DNA from 3 places in the Streptomyces sp. NPDC025784 genome. Region 3 is predicted to be linked to each of the others. Evidence: predicted binding sites of a transcription regulator. Region 3 holds the regulator's gene; each other region holds the start of a gene.
What was found. The regulator HrcA, encoded in region 3, represses chaperone genes, less so after heat shock. The targets are predictions, from matches to a motif close to TTNGCACTCNGNNNNNCNGAGTGCNAA.
Positions count from the first base shown of each region.

Region 1: a site for HrcA is predicted at 2,925-2,951, ahead of groL (chaperonin GroEL). Genes of this name have one in related genera too.
Region 2: a site for HrcA is predicted at 5,196-5,222, ahead of groES (co-chaperone GroES). Genes of this name have one in related genera too.

Region 1 is NZ_JBVHMN010000007.1:152,873-163,185, forward strand. It holds gene ACZ4IF_RS18010 (glucosyl-3-phosphoglycerate synthase) at 1-102, opposite strand, end outside; SAM riboswitch class I at 307-465, shown strand; gene thrC (threonine synthase) at 483-1,769, shown strand; gene ACZ4IF_RS18020 (MoaD/ThiS family protein) at 1,766-2,041, shown strand; gene ACZ4IF_RS18025 (cold-shock protein) at 2,538-2,744, shown strand; gene groL (chaperonin GroEL) at 3,080-4,702, shown strand; gene ACZ4IF_RS18035 (NADH:flavin oxidoreductase) at 4,969-6,090, shown strand; gene ACZ4IF_RS18040 (DUF397 domain-containing protein) at 6,202-6,405, opposite strand; gene ACZ4IF_RS18045 (helix-turn-helix domain-containing protein) at 6,389-7,231, opposite strand; gene ACZ4IF_RS18050 (hypothetical protein) at 7,360-7,947, opposite strand; gene ACZ4IF_RS18055 (PTS transporter subunit EIIC) at 7,944-9,422, opposite strand; gene murQ (N-acetylmuramic acid 6-phosphate etherase) at 9,439-10,313, opposite strand, start outside.
Region 2 is NZ_JBVHMN010000018.1:84,201-94,513, forward strand. It holds gene ACZ4IF_RS33000 (LysR family transcriptional regulator) at 1-381, opposite strand, end outside; gene ACZ4IF_RS33005 (MOSC domain-containing protein) at 462-1,133, shown strand; gene ACZ4IF_RS33010 (SDR family NAD(P)-dependent oxidoreductase) at 1,228-2,001, shown strand; gene ACZ4IF_RS33015 (ester cyclase) at 2,128-2,835, shown strand; gene groL (chaperonin GroEL) at 3,003-4,631, opposite strand; gene groES (co-chaperone GroES) at 4,743-5,051, opposite strand; gene ACZ4IF_RS33030 (polysaccharide deacetylase family protein) at 5,302-6,087, opposite strand; gene ACZ4IF_RS33035 (polysaccharide deacetylase family protein) at 6,144-7,025, opposite strand; gene ACZ4IF_RS33040 (THUMP-like domain-containing protein) at 7,163-8,356, shown strand; gene ACZ4IF_RS33045 (cell wall-binding repeat-containing protein) at 8,334-10,313, opposite strand, start outside.
Region 3 is NZ_JBVHMN010000001.1:759,784-770,096, reverse strand. It holds gene ACZ4IF_RS03405 (hypothetical protein) at 1-939, shown strand, start outside; gene ACZ4IF_RS03400 (DUF3097 domain-containing protein) at 923-1,726, opposite strand; gene ACZ4IF_RS03395 (MBL fold metallo-hydrolase) at 1,772-2,506, opposite strand; gene hrcA (heat-inducible transcriptional repressor HrcA) at 2,677-3,696, shown strand; gene dnaJ (molecular chaperone DnaJ) at 3,697-4,833, shown strand; gene ACZ4IF_RS03380 (nitronate monooxygenase) at 4,956-6,089, shown strand; gene ACZ4IF_RS03375 (16S rRNA (uracil(1498)-N(3))-methyltransferase) at 6,086-6,835, shown strand; gene ACZ4IF_RS03370 (VOC family protein) at 6,854-7,246, shown strand; gene ACZ4IF_RS03365 (hypothetical protein) at 7,394-7,960, shown strand; gene ACZ4IF_RS03360 (S41 family peptidase) at 8,006-10,313, shown strand, end outside.

The DNA.
Region 1 (10,313 bases), on a different contig from region 3:
CGTCGAACCGGTGGCGCGTTTCGCGGCCATGAGCTTGTGGAGCGGGCGATCGGACACGGACCAGGAGCGTGTGCCCAGCCAGCGCTCAACTTCTTCCAGCACAGTCTGCGGCTCCTCACTGTTTGATCACATGCTCTCATCGGCATGCCCGCCGTGGCAGCGGCTGATCGGCTAGGGCCGTCTCGCGGTTCGGACGACAGGTTCAACTGTCCTGGCCGTCGGTTACAGTCTTGAACAACGCGGGTGACCATCGCATGTCCTGGATCGTCGGCGCGTAAGCAGTTCAATAGTCAAACAATCAAATACCGCTCATCCAGAGGGGCAGAGGGATACGGCCCGATGAAGCCCCGGCAACCCTCCAGCCGGTCTCGTACCGATCGACGTCTCGATCGCACCGCGAGGCTCCCGGCTTGGGAAGGTGCCAAATCCGTCTCACGGCGAGATGCGTCGTGAGGAAGATGAGGAGAAAGGGCCTCGCCTCCATGGCTGCGCAGACAGTTGCAACCACCACGAACTCCGTCGACCTCGGTCCCGCCGCCGCCCTCTCGTGCCGGGAGTGCGGCCACCGCGTGCCCCTCGGCCCGGTCTTCGCCTGCGAGGAGTGTTTCGGCCCGCTGGAGATCGCGTACGACTACTCGGCCTACGACACCGAGGAACTCCGCAAGCGCATCGAAGCGGGCCCCGCGAACATCTGGCGCTACGCCCCCCTGCTGCCCGTCCCCGCGGACGTCGCCGAGAAGCCGAACATCAACCCCGGCTGGACCAAGCTCGTCAAGGCCGACAACCTCGCCCGCGAACTGGGCGTGACCGGCGGCCTCTACGTGAAGGACGACTCCGGCAACCCGACGCACTCCTTCAAGGACCGCGTCGTCGCGCAGGCCCTGGAGGCCGCCCGCGCCTTCGGCTTCACCACGCTGTCCTGCTCCTCCACCGGCAACCTCGCCGGCGCCGTCGGCGCCGCCGCGGCCCGTGCCGGCTTCCGCTCCTGCGTGTTCATCCCGCACGACCTGGAGCAGGGCAAGGTCGTCATGGCCGCGGTCTACGGCGGCGAACTCGTCGGCATCCAGGGCAACTACGACGACGTGAACCGCTTCTGCTCCGAGCTGATCGGCGACCCGGCCGGCGAGGGCTGGGGCTTCGTCAACGTCAACCTGCGCCCGTACTACGCGGAGGGCTCCAAGACCCTCGCGTTCGAGATCTGCGAGCAGCTCGGCTGGAAGCTCCCGGACCAGCTGGTCGTCCCGATCGCCTCCGGCTCCCAGCTCACGAAGATCGACAAGGGTCTCCAGGAGCTGATCAAGCTCGGCCTCGTCGAGGACAAGCCGTACAAGATCTTCGGCGCCCAGGCCGAGGGCTGCTCGCCGGTCTCCGTCGCCTACAAGGCCGGGCAGGACGTCGTCCGCCCGCAGAAGCCGGACACCATCGCCAAGTCGCTGGCCATCGGCAACCCGGCCGACGGCCCGTACGTGCTCGACATCGCGCGGCGCACCGGCGGTGCCGTGGAGGACGTGAACGACGAGCAGATCGTCGACGCGATCAAGCTGCTGGCGCGCACCGAGGGCATCTTCGCGGAGACGGCCGGTGGTGTGACCGTCGGCGTCACCCGCAAGCTGATCGAGAACGGTCTGCTCGACCCGGCCCTGACCACGGTCGTGCTGAACACCGGCGACGGCCTCAAGACCCTGGACGCGGTGGCCTCGGACACCGGCCTGACCGCGACCATCCGCCCGAACCTGGACTCCTTCCGAGAGGCTGGCCTCGCATCATGAGCGTCAACGTCCGCATCCCCACCATCCTGCGTACCTACACCGGCGGCCTGGCCGAGGTGAGCGCCGAGGGCGCGACCCTCGCCGAGGTCATCGCCGACCTGGAGAACAACCACACGGGCATCTCCGCGCGGGTCCTGGACGACCAGGGCAAGCTGCGCCGCTTCGTCAACGTCTATGTCAACGACGACGACGTGCGGTTCGAGCAGGGTCTCGAGACGGCGACGCCGGACGGTGCGGGCGTCTCGATCATCCCGGCCGTCGCCGGAGGCTGACGCCCGGGCGGTGACGTGCCGGCGGCCGGGCGCGAGTCCCGCGGACTGCCGTCACCGAGAGTGAGATCGTTACCGAGGGTAATGCCCATCACCGAGAGTTCATCGAATTGCCCCCTCCGTGAGAGAAACGGAGGGGGCAATTCTGCATGGTTGAGCACGGTACAGTTGGGGAACCCGCTTGGCATTTCATGCCGGACGCATATGAGTACCTGTGCGGCACCCGACAAGAAGTAGCCAAAGTGCCCCGCCTTTTTGAGCCGTTTATGGCATTTACGGGGCCCGACTTGCCCTGAATCTTCGCACATTCTCCGCATATTCCCGATCGGCCGTGCCCAGAATTCTCGTCCGATTGACCTGTTGCAGACGGCAGTTGGGCAGATACATTCAGCCGCGGTCGACGCGTTCCGGCGCACACCCCCAACCGTTGGGGGGTGAGGTCTGACCCGGATCCGCGAAGTGTGGATCTGTGCAAGGGCCAGTAATAGGGGAGTTAGGCATGGCTCAGGGCACCGTCAAGTGGTTCAACGCGGAGAAGGGGTACGGCTTCATCGCGGTCGACGGTGGTGCGGATGTATTCGTCCACTACAGCGCGATTCAGATGGACGGTTACCGCACCCTTGAAGAGGGCCAGCGGGTCGAGTTCGAGATCTCGCAGGGTCAGAAGGGGCCGCAGGCGGACATGGTCCGTTTGGCTGCCGGCTGAAGCACGCGCCGACTGATTGTTCGACGTGACGAAGGGCTCGTATCCCCATGGGGTACGGGCCCTTCGGTCTGTCCGCGGTCCGGGGGCCGTCCCGTGGTCCGCTCCCGTGCGCCCCCGTGTTCACCTGGGGATCCGCTGGAGCCGCTTGCACTCGACAGGGGCGAGTGCTAATCATTGGCGTTAGCACTCTGAAGGTGAGAGTGACAACGAAGGACCGGGTCGGTGAGGCCCGCAGGCCGGGTGGGGCAAGGAACCACGAGGCAGGCAGGCCGTCCGTCGCGGGCGCCAGCGCGGTCCTGTGAGCTTTCCACCCCAGTCCGGGAGGACCACTTCACATGGCCAAGATCATCGCGTTCGACGAGGAGGCACGGCGCGGCCTTGAGCGCGGTATGAACCAGCTCGCCGACGCCGTCAAGGTGACCCTCGGCCCCAAGGGCCGCAACGTCGTCCTTGAGAAGAAGTGGGGCGCCCCCACGATCACCAACGATGGTGTGTCCATCGCCAAGGAGATCGAGCTGGAGGACCCGTACGAGAAGATCGGCGCCGAGCTGGTCAAGGAAGTCGCGAAGAAGACCGACGACGTCGCCGGTGACGGTACGACGACCGCGACCGTCCTCGCCCAGGCCCTGGTCCGCGAGGGCCTGCGCAACGTCGCCGCCGGCGCCAACCCGATGGCCCTCAAGCGCGGCATCGAGAAGGCCGTCGAGGCCGTCTCCGGCGCGCTGCTGGAGCAGGCGAAGGATGTCGAGACCAAGGAGCAGATCGCTTCCACGGCCTCCATCTCCGCCGCCGACACCCAGATCGGCGAGCTCATCGCCGAGGCGATGGACAAGGTCGGCAAGGAAGGCGTCATCACCGTCGAGGAGTCCCAGACCTTCGGTCTGGAGCTGGAGCTCACCGAGGGTATGCGCTTCGACAAGGGCTACATCTCGGCGTACTTCGCCACCGACATGGAGCGTATGGAGGCCGTCCTCGACGACCCGTACATCCTGATCGCCAACTCGAAGATCAGCAACGTCAAGGACCTGCTCCCGCTCCTCGAGAAGGTCATGCAGGGCGGCAAGCCGCTGCTGATCATCGCCGAGGACGTCGAGGGCGAGGCCCTGTCGACCCTGGTCGTCAACAAGATCCGTGGCACCTTCAAGTCCGTCGCCGTCAAGGCTCCGGGCTTCGGTGACCGCCGCAAGGCCATGCTCGGCGACATCGCCATCCTCACGGGCGGCGAGGTCATCTCCGAGGAGGTCGGCCTCAAGCTGGAGAACGCGGGTCTGGACCTGCTGGGCCGTGCCCGCAAGGTCGTCATCACCAAGGACGAGACCACGATCGTCGACGGCGCCGGCTCTGCCGACCAGGTCGCCGGCCGGGTCAACCAGATCCGTGCCGAGATCGAGAACTCCGACTCGGACTACGACCGCGAGAAGCTCCAGGAGCGTCTGGCGAAGCTGGCCGGCGGCGTGGCCGTCATCAAGGCCGGTGCCGCCACCGAGGTCGAGCTCAAGGAGCGTAAGCACCGCATCGAGGACGCCGTTCGCAACGCGAAGGCGGCCGTCGAGGAGGGCATCGTCGCCGGTGGTGGCGTGGCCCTGCTCCAGGCCTCCCAGGTGTTCGAGAAGCTGGAGCTCGACGGTGACGAGGCGACCGGCGCCAACGCCGTGAAGCTCGCGCTGGAGGCCCCGCTCAAGCAGATCGCCGTCAACGGCGGCCTCGAGGGCGGCGTCGTCGTCGAGAAGGTGCGCAACCTGGCCGTCGGCCACGGTCTGAACGCCGCGACCGGCGAGTACGTCGACATGATCGCCGAGGGCATCATCGACCCGGCGAAGGTGACCCGCTCTGCCCTGCAGAACGCCGCCTCCATCGCCGCGCTGTTCCTCACTACCGAGGCCGTCATCGCCGACAAGCCGGAGAAGGCCGCCGCGGCCGCTCCGGGCGGCATGCCGGGCGGTGACATGGACTTCTGATCGACCCCGGTCGATCACCGTCCTTCGTTCCGAGGGCGGCACCCTTTCCAGGGTGCCGCCCTCGGGCGTTTTCGGGTACGCGGTCCGGCTGTGTCCCCGGCGGGGCGTGGTCGGGATCACAGGTGCCGTGCGGGTGCGGCGGAATGCGGGGCCGGGGTCCGGGGGTTTACCGGGAGGGGTGGTTAATGCATGTGCACATACCACCCGGAATGTCCCGCTCGGCGTCAGAGTGACGCCTCTCCGACCCCACCCGAGGAGACCGCTCCGTGAGCGACACCGCCGCCTCCCGCGCCGCAGAGATCCTGTCCCGGCCCGTTTCCCTGAACGGGCTGACCGTCCCCAACCGGATCGTGATGGCCCCGATGACCCGCATGTTCTCCCCCGGGGGAATCCCGGGCGAGGACGTCATCGGCTACTACGCCCGCCGCGCCGCCGCGGGCGTCGGCCTCATCGTCACCGAGGGCACCTACGTGGGCCACGACTCGGCCGGGCAGAGCGACCGGGTGCCGCGCTTCCACGGCGCGGAGCAGCTGGCGGGCTGGACCAAGGTCGCCGACGCCGTGCACGCGGCGGGCGGCACGATCGTGCCCCAGCTGTGGCACATCGGCATGGTGCGCAACGCGGGCGAGCCGCCGTTCGCCGACGCCCCCGCGGTCGGCCCCTCCGGCCTCACCTCGGCCGGGGCGGACGTCACCGGCAAGGCCATGACCCAGCAGGACCTCGACGACGTCGTCGAGGCGTTCGCCGAGTCCGCCGCCGCCGCGGAGCGCATCGGCTTCGACGGCGTCGAACTGCACGGCGCCCACGGCTACCTCATCGACCAGTTCCTGTGGGAGGGCACCAACCGCCGCACGGACGCCTACGGCGGCGACCCGGTGGCGCGCGCGAAGTTCGCGGCCGAGATCGTGGCCGCCGTCCGCGCGGCGGTCTCGCCGGACTTCCCCGTCATCTTCCGCTACTCGCAGTGGAAGCAGCAGGCGTACGACGCGCGGCTCGCCGAGACGCCGGAGGAGCTGGACGCGATCCTCACGCCGCTCGCCGCGGCCGGTGTGGACGCCTTCCACGCCTCCACCCGCCGTTACTGGCTCCCGGAGTTCGACGGCTCGGACCTGAACCTGGCCGGCTGGACGAAGAAGCTGACCGGCAAGCCCACCATCACCGTCGGCTCGGTGGGCCTGGACGGCGACTTCATCAAGGCGTTCCAGGGCGAGGGCGCCCCGGTGGCCGGCCTCGACAACCTGCTGGACCGCCTGGAGCGCGACGAGTTCGACCTCGTCGCCGTCGGCCGTGCGCTGCTCCAGGACCCGGAGTGGGCGGCGAAGGTCCTCGACGGACGGTTCGAGGAGCTGGCGCCGTACGACGCGTCGGCGCTGCGCTCGCTGAGCTGACCCTGCGCCGCCCGGGCGGCACCCGTCGCGTGAGCCGCGGGTGCCGCCCCGACGTGTGCGCGTGAACGCCCTGACCTGAAGCGGGGTCTGCCGGCCGGCAGACCCCGGTGGTCAGCGCTTCAGGTTCTCGACGAAGGCCGTCCACGCCTCGGTCCGGAAGGTGAGTGCCGGACCGAGAGGGTTCTTGGAATCCCGGACCGGCACGAGTGCGGGGTGACCGTCGCCCACCTCCAGGCAGTCGCCGCCGCTTGCTCCGCTGTAGCTCGACTTGCGCCAAGTAGGCACGCTCAGAGCGTTATCAAGGCTGTTCCACATGAGCGTAATCCTCTGCCACCGAGTCGACCAGGGCCAGGGATTCCTGCGCCGAGAGCGCACTTGCCCCGAGAAGGTGGAAGGTCAGGTCGTGGTGGGCCACTGACGCCGGGTCGTCCTCCAACCGCCCTGTGCCCAGCCCTTGGAGGTAGGCGAGCGGGGGTGCGTCTTCGAAGGTCATCAGCTTGAGGGGGCCCTCCATCGCCATGTGGGCTCCCGCCGTGAACGGCAGCACCTGCACGATGATTCGGTGCCTGCGCGCGAGCCCTGTGATGTGGCGCAGCGCCTCGGCCATGACCGGTGCGCTGCCCACCTTCCGGCGCAGTACGGCCTCGTCCAGAACCGCCCACAGCAAGGGCGTTGTCGGATCGTCGAGAAGACGAGCCCGTTCCAGGCGGGTGGCGACCAAGTCGTCGATGGTGTCCTCTGTGGCGGTCGGGCGACCTCCGCGGAACATGGCTCGCGCGTACCCGTCTGTCTGCAACAACCCGGGGATCAATAGGGGCGCGTACTCTCTGATCGCCGTGGCGATCGCCTCCGCCTCCGCCGCCTCCGCGAAGTGGTCGGGGTACTTGGACTTGGCGAGAGCCTTGCAGTTGCGGGCGAAGAAGCCGTTCGTGCTCAGGATCTCGTCTATCTGGACGGCGTATTCGAGGTGGAGGCGGCGGGTCCCGGCCTCCAGCTGGCCGATGAACGAGCCGCTGACGAAGAGCGGTTCGCCCAGCTCGGCCTGGCTGAGGCCGGCGTTCTCGCGGGCGTGCCGCAGCTCCGCGCCGATCATGGCCCGGGGCGACGCGGACGGGTCGAGGTCCTTGGGGCGTCCTGGCATGGCAACTCCCTGTCGCGCAGGAGGGGTTGTTGAGGTGCCGTCTCCGGCCAGGTTAGAGAGCGGTCGGCCACGCTGTGTGCCGAACGTCGATACTCGGAGTGAAGGAAAGCGGTGCCGCCGGGCGAGGGCTACAGATTCCCCATCGGCTCGATGTCGACCCGGACGGGCGTGCCCCAGATGCGCAGGACCTCGTAGTCCGTGAACTCGTGGACCAGGCGGTAGGCCATGCCCGGGTGGGGCGTCCTGCGCTCGGCGGTGAGATAGCGCTCGGCCTCGTGGCGGTCGCGGCGCGGGGTGCCGCACAGCTGCCATTCCTGGCCGTTCCACACTTCCGGGAGCCAGCGCTGCTGGGGCTGGGGGCGGTCGCCGCGCACGCCGTAACGCGAGGTGGCGCGCTCGGGGGACTCGTCGGGGCCGGGGCGGCGGGCGCGTCCGTACGCGTCGTTGACCTCGGTGCGGCGGGCGGTGCGGCGCCGGGTCTCGCAGAGCAGGCACAGATCGGGGGCGCCCTCGTCCACCGGCCCGTTCGGATGCTCGGAGCAGCGCGTCGCGGGCGCCGCGGTCGTCACCGTCTCGTCCAGCAGGTCCAGCGCCCGCTTCAGGTCCGCCTTGACCTCGTGCAGCTTCGCGTCGGGCGTGTCGGCGGTGAGCGCGTCGCCGTGCTCGCCGAGCACGCGAAGGGCCCGGCCGAGGGCGGTCAGCTGTGCGTGGTTCATGGCTCCACCCTCGCACGCGTCACCGACAATCCGGCGAGGCCGTAGAAATAGGTGGCCGCGAAGCCGACGACGTAGCCCGTCAGCAGGCCGCCCGCGTAGACCGCCGCGGCGAGGACCGGGCCCCTGCTGCCGTTCAGGAGCGGGAACAGCGCCCAGCCCGAGGGGCCGATGGCCGTGGAGCCGACCTTGTCGCCCAGCATCGAGAAGAAGCCGACGAAGGCGCCGCCCGCGGCTCCGCCCGCGCAGGCCGTGACGAAGGGGCGGCCGAGCGGCAGGGAGACGCCGTAGATGAGGGGTTCGCCGACGCCGAGGAGGCCTGCGGGCAGGGCCGACCTGATCGTCGTGCGCAGCGACGTGTCGTGACGCAGCCGGACGTAGACCGCGAGGGCCGCGCCGACCTGGCCCGCGCCCGCCATCGCCAGGATGGGCAGCAGGACCGTGTACCCCTGCTGCTCGATGAGGGTGGTGTGGATGGGGATCAGTGCCTGGTGCAGGCCCAGCATCACCAGGGGGAGGAACAGACCGCCCAGGACCAGGCCCGCGAGGGCGCCCGTGTGGTCGAGCAGCCAGTTCGCCGCCGTGCCGATGGCCGCGGCCAGTTCACCGGCCGCGTACATCAGGCCGTAGAGCGTCACCAGGCCGGTGATCAGGACGGTGAGCGTAGGGGTGACGAGGACGTCCAGCGCGTCCGGGACCCGGCCGCGGATCCACTTCTCCACGTACGTGCCCAGCAGCGCCGCGGCCAGGGCGCCCAGGACGCCGCCCTGGCCGGGGGACAGCGCCGTGCCGGACACCGTCACCTTGGCCACCCCCGCGTACACCACGATCGCCGCCACCGCGCCGCCGAGGACGGGCGTCCCGCCGAACTCCTTCGCCGTGTTGTAGCCGACGAAGACGGGGATGAGCGCCATGAAGCCGGAGGCGATCGCGGTCAGCGCCGGGGTGATGCCCGGGAGCCATCCGAGGTTGATCAGCAGGCCGTTGAGGCCGGCGACGACTCCGCAGCCGATCAGGGCCGGGATCAGTGGGACGAAGATGTCTGCGATCCGGCGCAGCATGATCCGCACGGGTGTGGAGTTGCGCCGGCGCCGGTCGGCCTTCAGCTCCGCGCCCCTTGCCGCCAGCCGTCCGGCGGTGCTGTCCGCCGGGGGGCCGGGCGGGGCGGTGGCCGGGCGGCCGGGTGCGCCGGCCGCCGGCCGCTCCGCGGCGCCGGCCGGAGCCGCGGTCAGCAGGACCTCGAACGCGGGGGTGACCCGGGCGACCGTCCCCGGGCCCAGGACGATCTGGTAGGTGGCGTCGTCGGCGACGACGCCGAGCACGGCGGGCAGCGCCCGCAGCGCCGCCTCCTGGACCAGGCTCCGGTCCCGCAGGCCCAGCCGGAGGCGGGTCATGCAGTGGGCGACGGAGACGACGTTCGCGGGGCCGCCCACGAGGGGCAGGATCGCTTCGGCGGTGATGCTGTCCGGTGTGCGCACTCCCCGAGAGTGCTGGTCAGCCGGCCGTGGCCGCCAGCGCGGCGCGCAGATGGCCGCTGCTCTCCTTCAGAAGGCGGGCGGCCGTGGGAGCGTCCACCTCGCCGAGGATCGTGAGGATCGCGTTCTTCACCTCGCCGTCCGTGGCGGCGAGCGCCCGCTCGATGTCCTCGTCCGGGGCGCCCGTCGCCAGCGCGACGATGCGGCGCGAGCGGGCGCGGAGCTTCTCGTTCGACGCGCGTACGTCGACCATCAGATTCCCGTAGGTCTTGCCCAGGCGGATCATGGTGATCGTCGAGAGCATGTTCAGGACGATCTTCTGGGCCGTGCCCGACTTCAGGCGCGTCGAACCGGTCAGCAGTTCGGGGCCCACCACGACCTCGATGCCGTGGTCCGCGGCCGCCGCGAGCGGGCTGCCCGCGTTGCAGGACAGGCCGACCGTCAGGGCGCCCCGCGCGCGGGCGTGCTCGACCGCGCCGACGGCGTACGGGGTGCGGCCGGAGGCGGAGACTCCGACCACCGTGTCGTCGGGGGTCAGCGACAGTGCCTCCAGGTCGGCCGCGGCCAGTTCCCTGGAGTCCTCCGCGCCCTCGATCGAGGTCACCATGGCGGTCGGGCCGCCCGCGATCAGGCCGACCACCTCGGACGGGTCGGTGTTGAAGGTGGGCGGGCACTCGGAGGCGTCCAGGACGCCGAGGCGGCCCGCGGTGCCCGCGCCCGCGTAGACGAGACGGCCGCCGCGGGACATGCGGTCGGCGATGTCGTCGATGGCGGCGGCGATGAGCGGCAGCTGAGCCGCGACGGCCGTCGGCACCGTCGCGTCCTCACCGTTCATGATCCGGGCGATCTCCAGCGTGGCCAGCTGGTCGATCTCGGCGAGTTCGGGGCGGAACG
Region 2 (10,313 bases), on a different contig from region 3:
CTCCTCCAGGAAGACCCGGGTCCCCGGGTGCGCGGCGCGCAGTGCGGCGAGGGCGGTCGGCACAAGGGTGGAGCTCCCGCTGGGGAAGGACACGAGCCGGACCCGCCCGGCACGCAGGCCGGCGATCGCGGCGACCTCCTCCTCGGCGGCCGTGAGACCGGACAGGATGCTCACGGCGTGCTTGACCAGCGCCTCGCCCGCCTCGGTCAGGCGCATCTCACGACCGGTGCGGATCAGCAGAGGGGTGCCGACGGAGGCCTCCAGCGCCTTCATCTGCTGACTGACGGCCGGCTGGGTGCAGCCCAGCTCGCGCCCGGCCGCGGAGAAGGAGCCGGTGGCGGCGACGGCGCGCAGGACACGGAGATGACGGGCCTCGATCACCCTCCGAGCATAAGCGAGCCTTGGGGGCCGCCGCCAATACTGCGTCGACGCTTTGGCCGTGGTCGCCTAGCGTGGAGGGCATGAAGCTTCTGTCGCTGAATCTGGGCCGGGCACAGGCCGTCGCGTACACCGACCAGCCGGAGGGCCTGACCGGCATCGACAAGCAGCCGGTGGACGGTGCCGTGCGTGTCACCGCGCCCGGCCCCAAGTCGATCGGCGGCAGCGGACTCGCCGGGGACGCGGTCTGCGACGGGCGCCACCACGGCGGCGACGACCAGGCGGTGTACGCGGTGGCCCGCGAGGACCTCGACGACTGGGAGCGCGAGCTCGGCCGGCCGCTGCGCAACGGCGTGTTCGGCGAGAACCTCACGACCGAGGGGCTGGACGTCTCCGGCGCGCGGATCGGCGAGCGCTGGCGCATCGGCTCCGAGGTCGTCCTGGAGGTGACCAGCGGACGCATCCCCTGCCGCACCTTCCAGGGGCACCTCGGCGAGAAGGGCTGGGTCAAGCGCTTCACGCGACAGGCCGCGCCCGGGGCCTATCTGCGGGTGATCGAGCCCGGCGAGATCCGGCCGGGCGACACGATCGAGATCGTGCACCGGCCGGACCACGACGTCACGGTGGCCCTCCAGTTCCGCGCCGTGACGACCGAACGGGAGCTGCTGCCAAGGCTGTTGACGGCCGGCGACGCGTTGCACCCGGAGGCGCGGGCGAAGGCCCGGAAGTATGTGGCCGACCAGGGCGACCGGTAGCGGGCGGGCCACGGCAGGGGGAACTCTTCGGGCGTGGCCGAGCGTTGGACGGCGGCGGGCGCCGGACGCCTGGCCAGGTCACTAACCTTGCGCCATGACAACGGCTCTGATTACGGGATCGACCGCGGGGATCGGTGCCGCCTTCGCGCGGCGCCTGGCGGCTGACGGGCACAACCTCGTTCTGGTGGCGCGCGACACGAAGCGACTGCAGGAGCAGGCCACCGAACTGCACGACCGGCACGGCATCGAGGCGGAGGTGCTGACGGCGGACCTGGCGTCCGACGGCGGCATCGACGCGGTCGCCACGCGCCTCGGCGACCGGAGGAACCCGGTCGACCTCCTGGTCAACAACGCGGGCTTCGGCAACAAGGGCCGCTATCTGGACGTATCGATGGCGGACGAGCTCAAGATGCTCAAGGTGCACTGCGAGGCGGTGCTCCGGCTGACGTCGGCGGCGACCGAGGTGATGCGGGAGCGCGGCCGGGGCGGAGTCGTCAACGTCGCCTCGGTGGCCGCGTTCGTGCCGCGTGGCACGTACGGCGCGTCGAAGGCGTGGGTCGTGCAGTTCACGCAGGGCGCGGCGCGGGACCTCGCGGGCAGCGGCGTGCGGCTGATGGCGCTGTGTCCCGGCTTCGTGCGCACCGAGTTCCACCAGCGCGCCGGGATGGGCACGGACAACATCCCGAAGTGGATGTGGCTCGACGCGGACAAGCTGGTGGCGGCGGCGCTCGCGGACCTCGCCCGGGGCAAGTCGTTGTCGATCCCGGACCCGCGGTACAAGGCGCTGATGGGCGTGGTGAAGGTGACGCCGCGGGCGCTGCTCGGCGGGATCTCGTCGAGGACGGGGCGGAAGTACGGGCCGCAGTGAGCTGGGCGGGGCCGTTAGGGCCTGTCCGCACCCTCGGGTGATATCCCCTTCAACCACGACAGTTGAGGGGGATCTTCACTAAAATGGACGCATTCATCCGGACCACGTGGGCCGGGAGGCTGCGCCATGACATTCGTGCAACTGATCGACTGCAAGACGAGCCGGTTCGACGAGATGAACCGGCTGATGGACACCTGGGTCGAGCAGACCCGGGGGAAGCGGACCGCGACGCACAGCGTCATCGGCAAGGACCGGTCCGACGCGTCCCACTTCATCGAGATCGTGGAGTTCGCCTCGTACGAGGAGGCGGTGCGGAACTCGAACCTGCCGGAGACCGACAGGATCTTCCAGGAGATGGTCGCCCTCTGCGACGAGACACCGACGTTCACGGACCTGGACGTGATCCGTGACGAGCAGCTGTACGAGGCCACCATCCGCCGGTTCTTCGACACGGTGGCCACCGCGGGCGACCTGCCGCCGCTCAACGACCTGATGGTCGAGCACTACCACGACCACGATCCCGCCAACGAGCAGGACAACCTGGGCCTCGACGCCATGCGGCGCGAGATCGAGATGTGGCGGGGCGGGTTCGACTTCTCCTTCACCGTGGACGACCAGCTGGCCCAGGGCGACCGCGTCTGCACGCGGTGGACCTGGAACGGCACCCACACCGGCGACTTCATGGGGATCCCCCCGAGCGGGACGACGGTCACCATGACGGGGACGACCGTCTTCCGCTGCCAGGAGGACGGGAAGATCGCCGAGGGCTGGTGGCAGTACGACCGGCTGGGACTGATGGCCCAGCTCGGCGCGCTCGACGCACTGGAGACCTAGGGAGCCGCGGCCCCCGGAACACCTCGCGCGGCCCACGCGAGGCTCCGGCCCCGGTGGGGCCGGCGAACGGAAACGCGGGAGGCCCCCGCTCCCTGTCGGGAACGGGGGCCTCCGCGAGGCACTGCTCGACGTCACGCCGGGGGCGTCACGCCGTGCGGCGCGTTGCCTCAGTGGGCGTGCCCGTGGCCGTGGCCGTGGCCCGCGTCGGCCTCCTCCTCGGCCGGCTTCTCGACGACCAGGGTCTCGGTCGTCAGGAGCAGGGAGGCGATGGAGGCGGCGTTCTCCAGGGCGGAGCGGGTGACCTTGACCGGGTCGATGACGCCGGCCTTGACCAGGTCGCCGTACTCGCCGGTCGCGGCGTTGAAGCCCTGGCCCTTGTCGAGCTCGGCGACCTTGGAGGTGATGACGTAGCCCTCCAGGCCGGCGTTCTCGGCGATCCAGCGCAGCGGCTCGACGGCGGCGCGGCGGACGACCGAGACACCCGTGGCCTCGTCGCCGGTCTTGCCGAGGTTGTCCTCGAGGACCTTCACGGCGTGGACGAGCGCGGAGCCACCACCGGAGACGATGCCCTCCTCGACCGCGGCGCGGGTCGCGGAGATGGCGTCCTCCAGACGGTGCTTCTTCTCCTTGAGCTCGACCTCGGTGGCGGCACCGACCTTGATGACGCACACGCCGCCGGCCAGCTTCGCGAGGCGCTCCTGGAGCTTCTCGCGGTCCCAGTCGGAGTCGGTGTTCTCGATCTCGGCCTTGATCTGGTTGACGCGGCCGACGACCTCGTCGGAGCTGCCGCCACCGTCGACGATCGTGGTGTCGTCCTTGGTGACGGTCACGCGGCGGGCGGTGCCCAGCACGTCCAGGCCGACCTGGTCGAGCTTGAGGCCGACCTCCTCGGCGATGACCTGACCACCGGTGAGGGTGGCGATGTCGCCGAGCATGGCCTTGCGGCGGTCACCGAAGCCGGGGGCCTTCACCGCGACGGCGTTGAAGGTGCCACGGATCTTGTTCACGACGAGGGTGGAGAGGGCCTCGCCCTCGACGTCCTCGGCGATGATCAGCAGCGGCTTGGAGGCGTTGGACTGGATGACCTTCTCCAGCAGCGGCAGCAGGTCCTGGATGGAGCTGACCTTGCCCTGGTGGATGAGGATGTACGGGTCCTCGAGGACGGCCTCCATGCGCTCCTGGTCCGTCACGAAGTACGGCGACAGGTAGCCCTTGTCGAAGGCCATGCCCTCGGTGAAGTCCAGCTCCAGACCGAAGGTGTTGGACTCCTCGACGGTGATGACACCGTCCTTGCCGACCTTGTCCATCGCCTCGGCGATGAGCTCGCCGACCTGCTGGTCCTGGGCGGACAGCGCGGCGACGGCGGCGATGTCGGACTTCTCGTCGATCGGGCGCGCGGTGGCGAGCAGGTCGTCGGAGACGGCCTTGACGGCCGCGTCGATGCCCCGCTTCAGCAGCGCCGGGGAGGCGCCCGCGGCGACGTTCTTCAGGCCCTCGCGCACGAGCGCCTGGGCGAGCACGGTGGCGGTGGTCGTACCGTCACCCGCGATGTCGTTGGTCTTGGTCGCCACCTCCTTCACCAGCTGGGCGCCGAGGTTCTCGTACGGGTCCTCGACCTCGACCTCGCGGGCGATGGTGACACCGTCGTTGGTGATGGTGGGGGCGCCGAACTTCTTGTCGATGACGACGTTGCGGCCCTTGGGGCCGATCGTCACCTTGACCGTGTCGGCAAGCTTGTTGACGCCGCGCTCAAGGGCGCGACGGGCGTCCTCGTCGAACTTCAGGATCTTCGCCATAGGAGCGGTTCAGCCCTCTCGGAAAACTGGGAGAAACGAACGGCGCCCCCGGCGCCCGGCTTGTTGACGTCGCGGGGGCCAGGGGCGCAGTTCACTGCAATTCTGGGTGAATTACTTCTCGACGATCGCGAGCACGTCGCGGGCCGAGAGGACGAGGTACTCCTCGCCGTTGTACTTCACCTCGGTGCCGCCGTACTTGCTGTACAGCACGACATCGCCGACGGTGACGTCGAGCTCGACGCGCTTTCCGTCCTCGATGCGGCCCGGGCCCACGGCCAGGACGACGCCCTCCTGGGGCTTCTCCTTGGCGGTGTCCGGAATGACCAGGCCAGAGGCCGTGGTCTGCTCGGCGTCCAGCGGCTGGACCACAATGCGGTCCTCGAGCGGCTTGATGGCAACCTTGGAGCTGGCGGTCGTCACGATCCGACCTCCCCCTTCGGAGATCTCACGGGGTTAACTGTCTGAGGTGGCGACCAGGTCGATCCGTCGTCGCGGGTGCCGGACCTGCCCGTCGCTATTGGCACTCTCCAGGGGGGAGTGCCAGGGCCGAGACTATGACTGCGATTAGCACTCGGTCAAGCGGAGTGCCAACGCGGCGCTTACATGTCCGCAAAACCTCGGCGCACGTCCGCGCGCGTTCACGTCCGCTCCCCCGTCCCTGAGGCGGAGCTCAGAGGTAGTCCTCCAGCCGGGCCACCGTGAATCCCTGCGCCTGGATACGGCGCAGCAGGCGGGTCGTGGAGTCGATGAGCGTCACTCCGCCGGTGTCCTCCGGCCGGGCCAGGACGATGTCGCCCGGCCGCAGCTCGTGCCCCTGCTCGTACCTCAGTCCTTCCGCCCGCATGGAGGCCCGCCACAGCACGACGGCGGCGACCCCGCAGTCGGCGGCGGCGCGCAGCGTGGTGTGGTCGTAGGTGCCGTACGGGGGCCGCAGCAGCCGGGGTCGGATGCCGAAGCGCTGTTTGAGCTTGTCCTGCTGGCCGCAGATCTCGGCGCGCTGGCCGACATAGGGCAGGCCGCGCAGGGAGGCGTGGTCGAGGGTGTGGTTCTGCACGCTCACGCCGACCGCGCGGAGCCGGGCGAAGTCCCCGTACCCAGGCCCGACGACGGTGTCCGTGAGGAACATGCTGACCGGCAGCCGCAGTTCACGGACCATGTCGACGAAGCGCGGATCACGCTCGGCGCCGTCGTCGTAGGTCAGGAAGACCACTCGGTCGTGGGTGGAGACGTGGTCCACGACGGGTGGCAGTCCGGGGCCGGCGGGGCGCGCGACGGTCCGGGCGGGCGGGCGCGGCGGGCGGGCGAGCGGGGTGGCGAGGCCCCAGCGGCGGTACGCCGCCTCCCGGGGCCGTACCTTCTGCGCCGCCTTCTTGCCCAGCCGCTCGATGGGGTCGACGGACTGGGCGCAGCCGGTGAGCAGCACGGCGGCGAGCAGTCCGGCACCGAGCGCGCGCATCCCGCGCCGCGCCGGGTGCGGTGGCCGCGGGCGCGCCGGGCGCCGCGCCCGGAGCCTCACAGGTAGTCCTCCAGGCGCGCCACCGCGTACCCCTTGTCCGTGACCTTCTTCAGGAAGCGGCGGACCATGTCGGTCATCGTGCCGTCCCAGTCGGCGCGGCCCCGGAAGTGGGTCAGGACGATGTCGCCGGGGTGCAGGTCGCGGTCGTCCTCGCGGTACTCCCAGTGGTCGACGTAGACCTCCTCGTCCCAGATCGGGGCGTACTTGATGCCGCAGGACTTGGCGGCGCGCAGGGTGTCGCCGTTGTAGTTGCCGTAGGGCGGCCGGAAGAGCGTCGGGCGCTTGCCGAACTGCTTCGTCATGATGGCCTGCATGCCGCAGATCTCCTCCGTCTGCTCGTCGTACGACAGCCCGGGGAGGTACGGGTGGTGCAGCGTGTGATTGTTGAGGCTGACACCACGGTCGCGCATCTCGCGGAAGTACCCGTAGTCGTCCTTGATCAGGTAGTTGCTGAGGAAGGCGGTGTACGGGATCTTCAGGTCGCTCATCATCCGCAGGAACTTCGGGTCCTTCTCCTCGCCGTCGTCGATGGTGAGGAAGACGACCTTGTCCTTGGTGGGGACGGTGGTGAAGACCGGGGGCAGTCCCTCCTCCTCCTGGCCGTCGACCTCGAACCCGTCACGGGCCTTGATCACCGGCTTCGTGGCGGGCGGCGCCGGGGGCACGAGCGGCGCCCTGTCCAGGCCCCAGCGCGCGGCGGCGGCGACGCGCTCGGCCTGGGTGTTGCTCACCCGGTCGGCATAGGAGCCGGCGGCAGGGGACGCCTTGACCTTCGGCTGGCCGGGGGTCCCCTTGACGCCGGATTCCTCGCCGGAGCAGCCGGAGGCGAGAGCGGTGAGGGCGAGCACGGCAAGACCGCCGCGAACACCGGCCCACATTGCGGCGTTTTTATCGTTTTGTCGCACTGATCGCATGGTGCGGGATCTTCCCAGCGCGAGCCGCTCACGAGGCCCCGACACCACCGCGGCCCCACTGCCGGACGCGCAGCATCCACCGACTGGCCCACAATGGGCCGGTGAACGACGTCTCCTTCGCCTCCCTCCTCACCCCCGAGGGCCGCGCCCTGCTCGACGAGGTCCGCGGCACCGAACCGGCGCGGGAACTGGCCGTGGCCACCCGGCTGCGCCGCGAGCACCCGGCCGAGCTGGTCTCCGCCGCCCTCGGGCAGGAGCGGCTGCGGCAGCGGGCCACGGCGAAGTTCGGAGCCGAGGACGCGGAGCGGATGTTCTTCACCCCGAACGGGGTCGAGCAGTCGACGCGGACGAGCGTGGCGGCCCACCGCGCGCGGCGGTTCCAGGAGCTGGGCATCCGCTCCGTGGCCGACCTGTGCTGCGGGATCGGCGGCGACGCGATCGCGCTGGCCCGCGCCGGCATCCGGGTCCTCGCCGTCGACCGCGACCCGCTGACCGCGGCGGTCGCCCGCGCGAACGCGGACGCGCTGGGGCTCTCGGAGCTGATCGAGGTGAGCGAGGCGGATGTCACCGCCGTCGACACCTCCGCGTACGAGGCGGTCTTCGTGGACCCGGCACGGCGTGGCGGCCGGGGCCGGATCTTCGACCCGGAGGCCTACTCGCCGCCGCTGTCCTGGGCGGTCGAGACCGCGACGAAGGCGCCGCTGGCCGCCTTGAAGATCGCCCCCGGCATCCCGCACGAGACGGTGCCCGCCGAGGCCGAGGCCGAGTGGATCTCCGACGGCGGGGACGTGAAGGAGGCGGTGCTGTGGTTCGGCACCGAGCCGGGGCTGGTGCGGGCCACCCTGCTGCCCGGCCCGCGCGAACTGCGCGGACGGGGCCTGCCCGATCCCGCTGTGCGTCCGGTCGGCCGCTACCTGTACGAGCCCGACGGCGCCGTCATCCGCGCACACCTGGTCGCGGAGGTGGCCGAGGACCTCGACGGCGGCCTGATCGACGAGACCATCGCCTACGTCACGGCGGACGAGCTGCGCCCGACGCCGTACGCCTCCGCCTACGAGATCACCGACCTGCTGCCCTTCAACGTCAAGCGCCTGAAGGCGTTGCTGCGGGAGCGCGAGGTCGGTGTGCTGACGGTCAAGAAGCGGGGCTCGGCCGTCGAGCCGGAGGAGCTGCGGCGGAAGGTGAAGCCGCAGGGGCCCGCTTCCGCGACGGTGTTCCTGACGCGGGTGGCGGGTGCCCCGACCATGCTGGTGGGGGCACCCGCCCGGCCGCCTACTGCTGGTGGCGGCTGCTGAGCGGAGCGAGGTCCGGCGCGGCGACAGGTTGCGGCGCCGTGCCGGTGCGCACCGTCGGAGCACCCGCGGCCGGCCCGCCGACCGTGGCCGAGGAGAACGAACTCGCCTGCGGGGCGAGGCCGTTGTAGTCCGGCATGTACGTCCACTGGCTGCCGCTCGCGCTGATCGCCGCGCCCGCGGAGTTCAGTGCCGCCGTCGACACCGAGCCGGTGCCGCCGAAGACCGCCAGACCGCCCAGGTTCGCGGCGCCCTTGACCAGGTAGGACCTGGTGTCGGCGGAGAGGGCGGTGACGTCCGTCCACAGCAGCGGCCCGAACACGTTCATCGCGGCGCCCGCGGTGGCACCGCCGCGCCAGCTGTCCGTGGACGCCAGCGCCGCGCTGCTCGGCGCGCGCCACCACATCGCGGCCAGCGCGGCCGCGGTGCCCTCGTTGGTGGACGCGGTCACCGGGTAGTAGGTGTACCGGGAGGGCCAGTTGGAGAAGGACGTGTGGGTGAGCGCGTACTTCGCCGAGGCGCCGACCGGGATCATGTAGGTGTCGTCCGGGTCGAGGCCGTTCAGGTACGACTTCACCGACGAGGTCAGCGAGTTCCCGTCGTTGAGCACGACGACGGCCTTGCCGCCGGTCCCGAGGGAGCCCGCGGCGGACGCGGCGGCGAGCGCCGAGTGGTAGTCGGTGCCGGTCGCCAGGAACACGTACTGGGGAGCGCTGGTGACGGACTTCGCGACGGCGACCGAGGTCGAGTAGCGCGAGGTCCCCGCCAGCCGCTTCGGGGTGAAGCCCAGCGCGGAGACCTTCGAGGCGACCGCGCTGCTGAGGATCGACGTGCCACCGACCAGGTAGACCGTGGCGCCGGGCTTGAGCACGCGCTTCAGCTCCGCCTGCACGGCCGAGGAGACCGAGGTCGAGGGCGTCAGCAGGACCGGTCCGTGCTTCTTGCCCGCGAGGGCGGGCGCCGTGAGCGCGTACGACTGGCTGTCCCGGGAGACCAGGACGGCGGACGAGGCGTTCATCAGCCCCGCCTCGCTCTGGCCGACCGTGTTCCAGGTCCAGCGGGAGCCGGCGATGTTGCTGCCGTAGACGTCGGCACCCCAGACCCGGACGACGGTGTTCTTGCGGAGCGGCTGCCAGGCGGGCGAACGGCCGCCCCACGGGAAGGGCTCGCCCTCCGTCACCGCGTCCGCGGTGATCGTCATGACGACGTTGCTCTCCTGGCGGCCGCCGCTGGTGGGCCGGTCGAAGTGCACGACGAGCCGGTCGCTCGCGGGCGCCCAGGAGGGGGTGTCGTAGTCGCCGTCGTCGTCGGTCAGGCGGCGCTCGCCCGTGCCGTCGGTGTTGACGGAGAACAGCTGGCGGTGACCGTCGACGGCGCGCACGAACGCGACCTTGGTGCCGTCGGGCGAGAGGGCGGGCGAGCCGCCGTTCGCGACGAGCGTGGTCTGCGTCTTCGTCGCCGCGTCGTAGAGCACGACCGACGGCGTCTTGGTGGTGCACGAGCCGCCGTTGCGCTGGAAGACGAGACGTCTTCCGACCGCGTCGCCGCTCGGCAGGGTGTCGCATCCGCCGGAGGCCGACAGCCGGACCGGGGTGCCGCCGTCGGCGGGAATGGAGTACAGCTTGCTCGCCGCGGAGTAGACGATCTCGCGGCCGTAGGTCCAGTACGTCGGGTGCGACGCCGAGGGGCCGCTGTCGGCACCTTCGTAGACCGTCGTCCGGGTGCTGCCGGTGACGCCGATGGTCTGCAGTGATCCGGCGTCCTCGAAGACCACGCGGCTGCCGTCGGGCGACCACGCGGGCGACTCGTCGTCGGAGCCGTTGGAGATGCGCTTCTCGTCGTTGCCGGTGACGTCCACCGACATGATGCCGTCGCCGGCCACGGCGATCCTGCCGTCGGTCGCCGGCCATCCGGTGACGTCGGCCGCCGCTCCGGGCGCCAGCGCGGTCGCGGTGCCGGC
Region 3 (10,313 bases):
ACGGTCGTCTTCACGGTCGAGCTCTGCCCGAAGGACGAGATCGACCGCGACGATCCGCTGCTGTGGAAGTTCGTCCGCGACACGGAGCCGCTCGGGCCGGGACTGCCCCGGCTGCGCTACCGCATCGACGTGGGCGACTCCCACAAGGCGTACGAGAAGGCCTTCCGGCAGTGGGCGCCCGGGCTGTGGTTCGGCCGCCGGGAACAGCCGATGTCGTACCTGGGCGGGCCGGATCACGCGGGCCACCAGGAGCGGACCGGCACGGCGGCACGTGGCACGCCCGACCCCCTCGTGTTCGAGACCGTCGAGATCGGCGACTCGGTGGTGGTCCACCGTGCCGGTGTGCTGGTCCGCCGGCGGCTGGCCGCGGCGCTCGTCATGGTGTCGGCCTGCGCCTGGGCCGTGCCGGCCCTCCTGCCCGAGCACGGGCACGGGGCCGTCGCCGTCGTGCGCGAGGTGATCGCCGTCGTGCTCGTCGCGCTGGTCGGCTGGGGTCTCCTCCTCCACGGGCGGGGCGTGCGGCTCGTCTGGAACCAGCGCGTCACCGTGGACGCCACCGGCGTCCACGTCACCCGGCGCGGACGGTCCGCCACCGTGCCGTGGGACTCGCTCGCCGGAGTAGGCGTCCAGGCCGCCCCGCCGCTGTACACCCTCGAGCTCTGCCCGAAGGACGAGATCGACCGCGACGCCCCGCTGCTGTGGTTGTTCGTGCGCGACGGCGAGCCGCCACGGCCCGGCCTGCCCCGGCTGCGCTACCGCGTCTCCGTCCGGCCCGCCGGCGGCCGGCACGCGGTGGTGACGGCCTGTCGGCGCTGGGCGCCGGACCTCTGGCTCGGCGCGGAGCGGATGAAGTCCGGCTACGAGGGGGCCCCGGACCTCAAGGGTCACCGGCGCCGCACCCGTGGAACCGGCGGCAGGGCCGTCATTCCGGCGCCGTGACGAAGTCGATCAACTCCTCCACGCGGCCCAGGAGTTCCGGCTCCAGGTCCTTGTAGGAGCGCACCCGGGACAGGATGTGCTGCCAGGCCGCGCCGGTGTTCTCCGGCCAGCCCAGGGCCCGGCACACGCCCGTCTTCCAGTCCTGGCCGTGCGGGATCCGGGGCCAGCCCGCGATGCCCACGGCCGACGGCTTCACGGCCTCCCAGATGTCGATGTACGGGTGGCCGAGCACCAGGGCGTGGTCGCTGGTGACCGCCTCGGCGATGCGGGACTCCTTCGTGCCGGGCACCAGGTGGTCGACCAGGACGCCCAGCCGGGCGTCGGGGCCGGGACCGAAGTCCTCGACGATGGAGGGGAGGTCGTCGACGCCCTCCAGGTACTCGACGACGACGCCCTCGACGCGCAGGTCGTCGCCCCACACCTTCTCGACGAGCTCGGCGTCGTGGCGGCCCTCCACGTAGATGCGGCCCGCGCGGGCGACCCGGGCCCGCGCACCGGGCACGGCCACCGAACCGGACGCCGTGCGGGACGGGCGGGCCGGCGCCGACGACGGTCGTACGAGCGTCACCACCCGCCCCTCCAGCAGGAAGCCGCGCGGCTCCAGCGGGAACACCCGGTGCTTGCCGAAGCGGTCCTCCAGGGTGACCGTGCCCGCCTCGCAGCGGATCACGGCACCGCAGAAACCGGTACCGGGCTCCTCGACCACCAGACCGGGGTCCGCCGCGACCTCCGGCACGGGCTTGGGCTTCTTCCACGGCGGAGTCAGGTCCGGAGAGTACTGGCGCATTCGGATGACGATAGGAGAAGCGGCGGGGCGGTGCGGGGGAGATCGCTACGACACGCCGAAACGCGCCGCCAGCGCGTCCCGCTGGGCACGCACGAACGCCGCGTCCACCGTCGCTCCGTGACCGGGCACGTACACCGCCTCCTCGCCGCCCAGGTCGAGCAGCCGGTCCAGGGCGGCCGGCCAGTGTGAGGGAATAGCGTCGGGACCGGCCTGGGGTTCGCCCGACTCCTCCACCAGATCGCCGCAGAAGACGGTCTCCGGTCCGCCCGGCCCGCCGGGGACCAGGACCGCCAGATCGTGCGCGGTGTGTCCCGGGCCCACGTTCGCCAGCAGGACCTGGACGCCGCCGAGGTCGAGCGTCCGCTCGCCGGACACCGCGTGCCGGGGGTGCACCAGAAGGTCCGCCGCCTCGGCCGCCGCGCTCGGTCCGAGGCCGTGGCGCACCGCGTCGGCGCGCAGTTCCGCACGCCCGTGCGCGAGGACGGCGTCCAGCCCGACCGCGCCGAACACCTCCACCCCCGAGAACGCGGCCGCCCCGAAGACGTGGTCGAAGTGCGGGTGCGTGAGTGCGAGGTGCGTCACTCTGCGACCGGGCCCGAGCAGCCGCAGCGCCTCGGCGCGCAGCCGTGCGCCCTCACCGAGGCTCGACCCGGCGTCGATCACGAGCGCGGCGTCCTCGCCCACCACGAGCCCGACGGTGCAGTCCCAGACCGGAAGCCGCCGTCGTCCGACCCGGGGCGTCAGCCTTTCCCACCCCGGCTCTTCCCAAGTCACGCTCATACGGAGACGCTAGCCGTGCGGACGTGGTGAGCACGACATCGCAGGCCGGCCCTTGCCCGGGCCGTACCTCACAGCCGTACACTGGGCCGGGGAACGCTGGCACTCGCGTGCGCTGAGTGCCAGGCCAGGGGCCACGAGGACCACGGAGCCGACTTCTGGAGGTGTGCGCGATGCTCAGTGAACGCAGGCTCGAAGTGCTGCGCGCCATCGTCCAGGACTACGTGGGCACCGAGGAGCCGGTCGGTTCCAAGGCGCTCACCGAGCGCCACCGGCTCGGCGTCTCGCCCGCGACCGTGCGCAACGACATGGCGGCGCTGGAGGACGAGGGGTACATCGCCCAGCCGCACACCAGCGCCGGGCGCATCCCCACCGACAAGGGCTACCGGCTCTTCGTCGACAAGCTCGCCGGGGTCAAGCCGATGACGGCACCCGAGCGGCGGGCCATCCAGAACTTCCTCGACGGCGCCGTCGACCTCGACGACGTCGTGGCCCGGACCGTGCGGCTGCTCGCGCAGCTCACCCGGCAGGTCGCCGTCGTGCAGTACCCGTCCCTGACCCGCTCCACCGTGCGGCACGTGGAGCTCCTGTCGCTCGCCCCGGCGCGTGTCATGCTCGTGCTGATCACGGACACCGGGCGGGTCGAACAGCGCATGATCGACTGCCCCGCGCCGTTCGGCGAGACGTCGCTCGCGGACCTGCGGGCGCGACTCAACAGCCGGGTCGCGGGCCGCCGTTTCGCGGACGTCCCGCAACTGGTGCAGGATCTTCCGGAGGCGTTCGAGGAGCCCGAGGACCGCGGTACGGTCGCCACGGTGCTCTCCACCCTCCTGGAGACACTCGTCGAGGAGACCGAGGAGCGGCTGATGATCGGCGGTACCGCCAATCTCACCCGCTTCGGACATGACTTCCCTCTCACCATCCGGCCGGTGCTCGAAGCGCTGGAGGAGCAGGTCGTGCTCCTCAAGTTGCTTGGTGAGGCGAAGGATTCGGGCATGACCGTGCGGATCGGTCACGAGAACGCCCATGAGGGACTCAACTCCACGTCCGTGGTCTCCGTCGGCTACGGTTCGGGCGGCGAGGCAGTAGCCAAACTCGGCGTGGTCGGCCCGACCCGCATGGATTACCCGGGAACGATGGGAGCGGTACGAGCGGTGGCACGGTACGTCGGACAGATCCTGGCGGAGTCGTAAGTGGCCACGGACTACTACGCCGTGCTCGGCGTGCGCCGCGACGCTTCCCAGGACGAGATCAAGAAGGCGTTCCGGAGGCTCGCGCGCGAGCTGCATCCGGACGTCAACCCCGATCCGAAGACGCAGGAGCGGTTCAAGGAGATCAACGCCGCCTACGAGGTGTTGTCGGACCCGCAGAAGAAGCAGGTCTACGACCTCGGTGGCGACCCGCTGTCCCAGGCGGGCGGCGGTGGCGCCGGCGGCTTCGGCGCCGGCGGCTTCGGGAACTTCTCGGACATCATGGACGCCTTCTTCGGCACGGCGTCGCAGCGCGGACCGCGCTCGCGCACCCGTCGGGGCCAGGACGCCATGATCCGTCTGGAGATCGAGCTGGACGAGGCGGCCTTCGGTACCACGAAGGACATCCAGGTCGACACGGCCGTGGTCTGCGCCACCTGCAACGGCGAGGGCGCCGCTCCGGGCACCTCCGCGCAGACCTGCGACATGTGCCGCGGCCGTGGTGAGGTCTCCCAGGTCACCCGGTCCTTCCTGGGCCAGGTCATGACCTCCCGCCCCTGCCCGCAGTGCCAGGGCTTCGGCACCGTCGTCCCGACCCCGTGCCCCGAGTGCGCGGGCGACGGCCGGGTGCGCTCCCGGCGCACCCTCACGGTGAAGATCCCGGCCGGTGTCGACAACGGCACCCGGATCCAGCTCGCGGGCGAGGGCGAGGTCGGCCCCGGCGGCGGCCCCGCCGGCGACCTGTACGTGGAGATCCACGAACTGCCGCACAACGTCTTCCAGCGGCGCGGCGACGACCTGCACTGCACGGTCACCATCCCGATGACCGCGGCGTCCCTCGGCACGAAGGTGCCGCTGGAGACGCTCGACGGCCTGGAGGAGGTCGACATCCGTCCGGGCACGCAGTCCGGGCAGTCGATCCCGCTGCACGGGCGGGGCGTCACGCACCTGCGCGGCGGCGGCCGCGGCGACCTGATCGTGCATGTCGAGGTCACCACGCCGACCAAGCTCGACCCCGAGCAGGAGCGGCTGCTGCGCGAACTGGCGAAGCTGCGCGGCGAGGAGCGGCCCATCGGGCAGTTCCAGCCCGGCCAGCAGGGTCTGTTCTCGCGTCTGAAGGACGCGTTCAACGGCCGCTGACGCGACCGTCGAGAGCCGGGGCCGGAGCCGCGGAGGGCGCTGACCAGGTGCCCTTCCGGCCGGTTCCGGACAGGCGGAAGGGTGGATTCGGACTTGTACGGGGGACGTGACAACATGCGGTCATGTCCTCCGCGCTGACCGATCTCTTCCCGCTGCCGATCGTGCAGGCCCCCATGGCGGGCGGCGTCTCCGTGCCGCAGCTCGCGGCGGCGGTGTCCGAGGCCGGCGGACTCGGTTTCCTGGCCGCCGGGTACAAGACCGCCGACGGCATGTACCAGGAGATCAAGCAGCTGCGCGGACTCACGGCCCAGCCCTTCGGCGTGAACCTCTTCATGCCGCAGCCCGAGTACGCGGACCGGTCGGCCGTCGAGGTGTACGCCAACCAGCTCGCCGGAGAGGCCGCCTGGTACGAGACCGAGCTCGGTGACCCGGACAGCGGCCGCGACGACGGCTACGACGCCAAGCTCGCCGTCCTCCTCGACAACCCGGTGCCGGTGGTCTCCTTCCACTTCGGCTGCCCCGCCCCCGAGGTCCTGGAGTCCCTCGCCCGCGTCGGCACCCTCACCCTGATCGCCGCGACCACGGCCGACGAGGCCCTCGCGGTGCAGCGGGCGGGCGCCGACGCCGTCGTCGTGCAGGGCGTCGAGGCGGGCGGCCACCAGGGCACCCACCGCGACAACCCGGAGACGGACGGCACCGGCATCGGCCTGCTCTCGCTGATCGCGCAGGTCCGGGAGACCGTGCGGATCCCGATCGTCGCGGCCGGCGGCATCATGCGCGGCAGCCAGATCGCCGCCGCCCTCGCGGCCGGCGCGAGCGCCGGCCAGCTCGGCACCGCGTTCCTCGCCACCCACGAGTCCGGCGCGAACGCCGTGCACAAGCAGGCGCTGACCAACCCGCTCTACGTCCGTACGGAGCTGACACGGGCGTTCTCCGGCCGCCCCGCGCGCGGACTCGTCAACCGGTTCCTGCGCGAGCACGGGCCGTACGCGCCCGCCGCCTACCCCGAGGTCCACCATCTGACCTCGCCGCTGCGCAAGGCGGCTGCCCGGGCGGGCGACGCGCAGGGCATGGCGCTGTGGGCCGGCCAGGGCCACCGCATGGCGCGGGAGCTGCCCGCCGCACGGCTGGTGGAGGTGCTGAGCGCCGAACTCGCCGCCGCCCGGACAGCGTTGTCGGCGGCGCACGGGCTGTCGGGCCTGCCGGGCCCGGACACGTCGGCGTTCCCGGACGAGGAAGCGGGTGCGGGCCGATGACGGCACCGGTGTTCGTGGTCGAGCACTTCGACGCGGGCGGCGACGGACGCTATGTCCTCGACGGCCCCGAGGGCCGGCACGCCGTTTCGGTGAAGCGGCTGCGCCCCGGTGAGGACGTCGTCCTCACCGACGGGGCCGGACGCTACGCGGAGTGCGTGGTGCTCGACACCGAGGGCAAGGACCGGCTGGTCGTCCGGATGGACTCGGTCAGCGAGGAGCCCGCGGAGGAGCCGCGCATCACCGTCGTACAGGCCCTCCCCAAGGGCGACCGGGGGGAACTCGCCGTCGAGACCATGACGGAGACCGGTGTGGACGCGATCGTCCCTTGGGCCGCCTCCCGCTGCATCACCCAGTGGAAGGGCGACCGCGGGGCGAAGTCGCTCGCCAAGTGGCGGGCCACGGCCCGGGAGGCCGGCAAGCAGTCCCGCCGGGTCCGCTTCCCCGACGTCGCGGACGCGATGACGACCAAGCAGGTTGCCGCACTTCTCGCCAAAGCCGATCTGGCGGCGGTACTGCACGAGGACACGGAGCTGGGCACCGAGCCGTTCGCCACGGCGGAACTGCCCGCAGACGGGGAGATCGTGCTGGTGGTGGGACCCGAGGGCGGGATCTCGCCCGAGGAGGTCGAGCTCTTCACCGGGGCGGGGGCGCGGACGTTCCACCTGGGGCGTACCGTTCTGCGCACATCGACCGCCGGGACGGTGGCGACGGCGCTGCTGCTGGCACGCACCGGCCGCTGGTCCTGACACGCACGGGGGATCGTCTTGGAACTCGCCCAAGTACGGCTGCTCGTCTCCGACTTCGCCGCCTGCTACCACTTCTACGCGGACGTCCTCGGCCTCAAGCCCCAGTCGGGCTCGGCCGAGGGCCCCTACGAGAAGTTCAGCCCCGCCACCGGCTCGGCGGGCATCGCCATACAGGACCGCTCGATGATGGCCGAGGTCCTCGGTGAGCTGGGCGATGTGGCGACCGGTCACCGTTCGCTGGTCGTGCTGCGGGTGGACGACCTGGACGCGTACTGCGAGCAGATCACCTCGCGCGGCGCGACGATCCTGCACGGCCCGGCCCCCATGACCGAGCGGATGCGCGTCGCCCATCTCAAGGACCCCGAGGGGAACCTGGTGGAGCTCCAGGAGTGGCTGCTCCTCCTGGGCTGACGTCCCCGGAGGAAGTACCCGCGTTCGCCCGCGCGTTCGGCCCCGGCGCGGGTGCTCGAACCGGAATCGCACGGACGGGCGGTGCAGTCCGCGCAGTGTCCGCATGCGGTCTACCGCGGCCGCCGGGAGAGTGGCACGCTGCCGTTCATGGGGGTTTTGAGGCGTACAGGGCGCCGGGCGGGGCGTCGACGGGTACTGCTGGCGACCGGGTTCGCGGCGGCCGGGATCTTCGGCGTGGCCGCCTGCGACCCGGGGGACGGGCTGAGCCCGGCGGCAGTGGCGTACACGACCGACAGGACCGCCACCAAGGAGCTCGAACGGCAGCATGTGAACGTGCGCTGGCTCAGCTGCACCGCCTCCTACGGCAACAACAAGGCCTACACGCCCGGCAAGTCGCCCCGGCCGACGGAGAACACGGTCGCCTCCGTGGACTGCCAGGGGCAGTCGGACGACGGGCGGGATATCACCGTCAAGGGCCGGGTCACCCGGGCCGTCGACGGCGCCTGCGTGCGCGGCGACCTCGTCGCGAAGGTCGGCGGCAAGGAGTGGTTCCACGTGCAGGGCCTGGGGAACTGCAACGCCACCACCAACCCCGTCCCGCCCGTCACGTACCGGCCGCCGAACGGGCAGCCGAACCCCACCGTCACCGTGACGGTGACGAAAACCATGTGGTGCAAGGGCGATCCCACCTGCTGGCCCTCCCAGGGCAAGTGATCGTGACCCCTTTCAGCGTGCGCCCCGGCTGCATAGGGTGATCGGGTGACACAGCCCGCAGCCTCCGCGTATCTCCGTTTCCCGCATCTGCACGGCGACTTGGTCGTCTTCACGGCCGAGGACGACGTCTGGGCCGCCCCGCTCGACGGCGGGGGCCGGGCCTGGCGGGTCAGCGCCGACAACGTGCCGGTGAACCATCCACGCATCTCCCCGGACGGCTCGACCGTCGCCTGGACGTCGACCCGCGACGGGGCACCCGAGGTGCACGCCGCGCCCCTGGCCGGCGGCCCGTCCGAACGGCTCACCTACTGGGGCAGCCCCAAGACCCAGGTGCGCGGCTGGACCTCCGACGGACAGGTGCTCGCGCTCAGCACGCAGGGCCGGGAGAGCCTGCGCCGCAGCTGGGCGCGGTCGGTCCCGCTCGACGGCGGTCCGGCGGCGGTCCTTCCGTACGGCCCGGTCGGCGAGGTCGCCCAGGGCGGCCCCGGCACCGTGCTGCTGTCCGCGCCGATGGGCCGCGAGGCCGCCTGGTGGAAGCGGTACCGCGGCGGCACGGCGGGCAAGCTGTGGATCGACCGGGCGGGCGACGGCGAGTTCGTCCGCCTGCACGAGGACCTCGACGGGAATCTCGAATACCCCCTCTGGGTCGGGGAGCGCATCGCCTTCCTGTCCGACCACGAGGGCGTGGGGGCGCTGTACTCCTCCCTCGCCGACGGCTCGGACCTGCGCCGGCACACACCCGTGGACGGCTTCTACGCCCGGCAGGCGGCGAGCGACGGCTCCCGGGTCGTGTACGCGTCCGCCGGCGAGCTCTGGCTCCTCGACGACCTCGACGGCGCCGAACCGCGCCGGCTGGACATCCGGCTCGGCGGCCAGCGCGCCGACCTCCAGCCACACCCCGTCAGGGCCTCCCGCTGGTTCTCGTCCGCCACACCCGACCACACCGGACGCGGCAGCGCGATCTCCGTGCGCGGCGCCGTGCACTGGGTCACGCACCGCTCGGGCCCGGCCCGCACGCTCGCCGCCGGACAGGGCGTGCGCGCCCGGCTGCCCCGCTCCTTCCGCGCCGACGGCGAGGAACACGTCGTGTGGGTGACCGACGCGGAGGGCGACGACGCGCTGGAGTTCGCCCCCGCGACCGGCGTCGCCCCCGGAGCGACCCCGCGGCGGCTCGCCGCCGGACAGCTCGGGCGCGTCCTCGGACTCGCGATGGCTCCCGACGGCAGCCGCGCGGCCGTCGCCTCGCACGACGGACGGGTCCTGCTCGTCGAGCGCGACAGCGGCGAGGTCCGCGAGCTCGACCGCAGCGAGGACGGCGAGGCCACCGGGCTGGTCTTCTCGCCCGACTCGGCGTGGCTGGCCTGGTCGCACCCCGGGCCGCGCCCGCTGCGGCAGCTGAAGCTCGCCAACACCGCCGACCTGTCGGTGACCGAGGCGACCCCGCTCCGCTTCCGGGACTACGCGCCGGCGTTCACCCTCGACGGCAAGCACCTCGCCTTCCTGTCGGCCCGTTCCTTCGATCCCGTCTACGACGAGCATGTCTTCGACCTCGCGTTCGTCGGCGGATCACGGCCCTACCTGATCACCCTGGCCGCGACGACGCCGTCGCCCTTCGGGCCGCAGCGCCACGGCCGGCCCTTCGAGGCACCCGACAAGGACGAGACCCCCGACAGCGAGGGCGCGCCGACGACCCGGATCGACCTCGACGGGCTCGCCGACCGGATCGTGGCGTTCCCCGTCGAGGCCGCCCGCTACTCGACGCTGCGTGCCGCCAAGGACGGGGTGCTGTGGCTGCGCCACCCGGTGCGCGGTGTGCTCGGCGCCTCCCGTGCCACTCCGGAGGCCCCGGACCCGAAGAGCGAACTGGAGCGGTACGACCTCGCCCAGCAGCGCATCGAGCACCTCGCCGCGGACGCCGACCACTTCGCCGTCAGCGGCGACGGCAAGCGGGTCCTGCTGTGGACCGACGGAAGACTCAAGGTCGTCCCCAGCGACCGGCGCGCCTCGAACGACGACGAGAGCGACTCGAACATCACCGTCGACCTGTCGAGGGTGCGGCAGACCGTCGACCCGGCCGCCGAATGGCGGCAGATGTACGACGAGACGGGCCGCCTCATGCGGGACAACTTCTGGCGGCCCGACCTGGCCGGGGTCGACTGGCAGGGCGTCCTCGACCGGTACCGGCCGGTGCTGGAGCGCGTCGCCACGCACGACGACCTCGTGGACCTGCTGTGGGAGGTGCAGGGCGAGCTCGGCACCTCGCACGCCTACGTCCTGCCCGGCGGCGGAGGAGGCGGCGACCGGGCACAGGGACTGCTCGGCGCGGACATCTCCCGTCACGAGGACGGGAGTT